Regions from separate parts of the Streptomyces sp. NPDC089915 genome, predicted to be linked through region 1. Evidence: riboswitches for the same ligand, from Rfam matches in the RefSeq annotation. Region 1 holds a riboswitch; the other holds the start of a gene.
What was found. A riboswitch is a leader RNA that binds a small molecule or an ion and turns the genes downstream of it on or off. The one in region 1 is predicted to bind S-adenosylmethionine.

Region 1 (2,180 bases):
GATCTTGATGGCCTCGACGACCTGCTCGTCGTTGACGTCCTCGACGAAGCCGCCGGTGCGGCGCGCGATGTCGAGCACGTACGGGCCGTCCGCCGGGTTGCCGATGGCCAGGGACTTGGCGATCGTGTTCGGCTTCTGCGGGCGGACCACGTCGTGACCGGCCTTGAAGGCGGTGGACACCGGGGAGCAGCCCTCGGCCTGGGCGCCGAAGATCTTGTACGGCTTGTCCTCGACCAGACCGAGCTTGATCAGCTCCTGGAGACCCTTGTCGATCTTGGTGAGCTGCGAGCCGGACGCGATCGGGATGACGATCTGGTCGGGCAGCCGCCAGCCGAGCTGCTCGCAGATCTCGTACGCCAGGGTCTTGGAACCCTCGCCGTAGTAGGGGCGCAGGTTGACGTTGACGAAGCCCCAGCCCTCGCCCAGCGGGTCGCCGATGAGCTCGGAGCAGAAGCGGTTCACGTCGTCGTAGTTGCCCTCGATGCCGACCAGGTCGCCACCGTAGACACCGGCCATGACGACCTTGCCCTGCTCCAGGTCGTGCGGGATGAACACGCAGGAGCGGAAGCCGGCGCGGGCGGCCGCGGCGCCGACGGCGCCGGCCAGGTTGCCGGTGGAGGAGCAGGAGAGGGTGGTGAAGCCGAAGGCGCGGGCGGCCTCGACGGCGATCGCGACGACGCGGTCCTTGAAGGAGTGCGTCGGGTTGCCGGAGTCGTCCTTGACGTAGAGCTTGCCGGTGACGCCCAGCTCCTTGGCCAGGTTCTGCGCGTCCACCAGCTTGGTGAAGCCGGGGTTCAGGCTCGGCTTGGACGCCACGTCCGCGGGGACGGGCAGCAGCGGCGCGTAGCGCCAGATGTTGTTCGGGCCGGCCTCGATGGCCGCGCGCAGGGCCTCCGGGTCGCCGACGGGCAGCTCGTAGGCCACCTCCAGCGGACCGAAGCACTCGACGCAGGCGAAGATGGGGCCGAGTTCGAAACGGGTGCCGCACTCACGACAGGAAAGGCCGGTGGCGGGGCCGAGATCGACGGATCCGGCGTCGGCGGAGGCGTTGGCAGAGGTGGCGACAGACTGTGCAGCCATGATGGCGAGGCCCTTTCTCCTCATCTTCCCCATGGCGCACTTCGCCATGAGACGGAATTGGCACCTTCCCGAGCCGGGGCCTCGCGCGAGCGAGAACCGACTGGAGGGTTGCCGGGGCTTCAACGGGCCGTGTCCCTCTGCCCCTCTGGATGAGCGGTATGGCACCGGCACACGCGCTCGATGGCGCGCCGGTGCGTTTGTTGCGGGGCCCCCGGCATGCGGTGGGCCTTCGCGTTGTTCAAGACTGTAACCGAAGGGGCGGCTGGTTGAGACAGCCGTCCGAACCGCGAGATGGATCACAATTCGGCCGAAAAGCGCCGGGTGTGGTGGCGCGGCCGACTAGCCGGGGAGTGCTGAGAGTGCTGGATGAGGTGGAGCGCTGGCTGGCCGACCGCTCCTGGTCCGCCGCCGACCGACCGCTCGACCAGCTCCTGGAGCGCAAACGGGCGACCGGGACCACGGTGAGCGTGGTGCTGCCCGCGCTCGACGAGGAGGCCACGGTCGGAGAGATCGTGGAGGTGATCCGGCGCGATCTGATCGAGGCCCCGCCGGTCCCCCTGGTGGACGAGCTGGTCGTGGTCGACTCCGGGTCCGCCGACCGGACGGCCGAGGTCGCGGCGAAGGCCGGCGCCCGGGTCGTGCACCGGGACGCGATCCTGCCCCGCATCCCCGCCGTGCGCGGCAAGGGCGAGGTGCTGTGGCGCTCGCTGCTGGCCACCACCGGGGACGTCGTCTGCTTCATCGACGCCGACCTGCGCGACTTCTCCTCCTCCTTCGTCTCCGGGATCGTCGGCCCGCTGCTGACCGACCCGCAGGTGCAGTTCGTCAAGGCCATGTACGACCGCCCCCTCGGGGACGCCCCCGGCCAGGGCGGACGGGTCACGGAGCTGGTGGCGCGCCCCCTGCTCAACCTCCACTGGCCGCAGCTCGCCGGCTTCGTCCAGCCCCTGGGCGGCGAGTACGCCGTACGCCGCTCCCTGCTGGAGCGGCTGCCCTTCCCCGTCGGGTACGGGGTCGAGCTCGGCCTGCTCGTCGACGCCCTGCACACCGTCGGACTCGACGCCATGGCCCAGGTCGACGTGGGGGTCCGGCTGCACAAG
Region 2 (2,180 bases), on a different contig from region 1:
GAGACGGTGGAGGAGTACTCGGGCCTGGTCCGCACGATGTACGCCCACGCCAACCTGATCGAGGTGCCCGGGCGGACCGTGGACATCGTCGGAACGGGCGGCGACGGCGCCAAGACGGTCAACATCTCCACCATGTCCGCCATCGTGGCCGCCGGCGCGGGCGCGAAGGTCGTCAAGCACGGCAACCGGGCCGCCTCCTCCGCCAGCGGCTCCTCCGACGTCCTGGAGAAGCTCGGCGTCAACCTCGGCCTGACCCCGCAGCGGGTGGCGCAGGTCGCCGAGGAGGCCGGCATCACCTTCTGCGCCGCGGTGGTCTTCCACCCCGCCCTGCGGTACGCGGCCTCGGCCCGCCGGGACCTGGGGGTGCGCACCGCCTTCAACGGCCTGGGCCCGCTCACCAACCCCGCCCGGGTCACCGCGCAGGCGGTGGGCGTCGCGGACCCCCGGCTGGCCCCGATCATGGCCGGGGTCCTCGCCGAGCGGGGCACCTCCGCCCTCGTCTTCCGCGGCGACGACGGCCTGGACGAGCTGACCACGACCGGCACCTCCCGGGTGTGGTGGGTCCGCGACGGGCGGATCACCGAGCACGCCTTCGACCCGCGCGACGTGGGCATCGAGACCATCGACATCTCGGCCCTGCGCGGCGGCGACCCCTCGTACAACGCCGACGTGGCCCGCCGGCTGCTGGCCGGCGAGACCGGTCCGGTGCGCGACGCGGTCCTGCTGAACTCGGCGTCCGCCCTGGTCGCCCTGGACCCGGGCGCGGGCTCGCTGGAGGAGGAGCTGACGGCGGGCATCGCCCGGGCGGCCGAGTCCATCGACTCGGGCGCCGCGCGCGCCGCGCTGGAGCGCTGGGTGGCGGCCAGCAACGCGTAGGCCCTGGCCGGGCGGAGTGCGCGGATGCGGCCCGCCGCCCGGCGCGAGATCGGCGTGACAGAGGAGACCCCGGTCCACGATGTGGACCGGGGTCTTGTGTTCGGCGGTCCGTGTGGCAGGATGCTCTCCAAGGTCACGAGTGACAGCGTTTAGGCCCCGGCTTGCTGTCCGGCAACCCTCCTTCCGTGGCGGGGTGCCCCGGGTGATGACCAGGTCGTAGGCAGCAAGGCCTACGGCAAGCGCGGATCCCTCGACACCAGGGGTCCTGGTCTCTCGAGGAGCGTTTTCCGTGAGCAAGCGAATGCGATAGGGCGACTCCGCCCCTACTTCACCCCTCGGAACAGGGTCCCTTCCGCGTACCCCCGATCCGTCCGAGGTCCTCCCGTACCCCTGACGGCCGCCGCCGCGCGCCGCCGTACCCGCGTACGGGCACACCGAAGCCATTCAGCCCTGCCTGCCGGGAGATACCGCCATGTCCGCATCCCTGAACGCCGCCGCCACCACCGCCTGCGCCGCCCCCGCCGAGGGCCCCGCCTGTGCCGAGCCGCTGCCCGTGCTCGGCCGGGACGTCACCGTCCCGCTCGTCACCGGCGGCGAGGTCACCTACGCGGCGCTGGACTACGCGGCCAGCGCCCCGGCGCTCCAGCGGGTCTGGGACGACGTGGCCGCGTACGCCCCGTACTACGGCAGCGTCCACCGCGGCGCCGGCTACCTCTCGCAGCTCTCCACCGACCTCTTCGAGCAGAGCCGGGCCACCGTCGCCGAGTTCCTCGACTGCCGCCCCGCCGACCAGGTGGTCTTCACCCGGTCCACCACCGACTCCCTCAACCTGCTCGCCGCCGTGCTCCCTGCCGACTGCCAGGTGTTCGTCTTCGAGACCGAGCACCACGCCTCGCTGCTGCCCTGGGGCGACGCTCAGGTCACCTACCTCAACGCCCCCCGCACCCCGGCCCAGGCCGTCGCCACCCTGGAGCGGGCGCTGGCCGACCGCGACCCCTACGGCCCCGCGCTGGTCTGCGTGACCGGGGCGTCCAACGTCACCGGTGAGCTGTGGCCGGTCAGGGAGCTGGCCGCCGCCGCGCACGCGCACGGCGCGCGGATCGTCCTGGACGCCGCCCAGCTGGCGCCCCACCACCCCGTCTCCGTGCGGGAACTGGACGTGGACTGGGTCGCCTTCTCCGGGCACAAGCTGTACGCGCCCTTCGGCTCGGGCGTCCTCGCGGGCCGCGCCGACTGGCTCCAGGAGGCCGCCCCGTACCTCGCCGGGGGCGGCGCCTCCCGCAAGGTGGCCCGCCGCGAGGACG

Region 2: linked by a shared signal. The riboswitch ahead of AB0O29_RS27740 (aminotransferase class V-fold PLP-dependent enzyme) and the one ahead of thrC (threonine synthase) in region 1 are both predicted to bind S-adenosylmethionine.

What each region holds. Positions count from the first base shown of each region.
Region 1 covers NZ_JBFBGN010000074.1:31,225-33,404, forward strand. Annotated here, with positions in the region: gene thrC (threonine synthase) at 1-1,080, opposite strand, end outside; SAM riboswitch class I at 1,098-1,236, opposite strand; gene AB0O29_RS21900 (glucosyl-3-phosphoglycerate synthase) at 1,440-2,180, shown strand, end outside.
Region 2 covers NZ_JBFBGN010000123.1:11,351-13,530, forward strand. Annotated here, with positions in the region: gene trpD (anthranilate phosphoribosyltransferase) at 1-876, shown strand, start outside; SAM riboswitch class IV at 1,008-1,124, shown strand; gene AB0O29_RS27740 (aminotransferase class V-fold PLP-dependent enzyme) at 1,349-2,180, shown strand, end outside.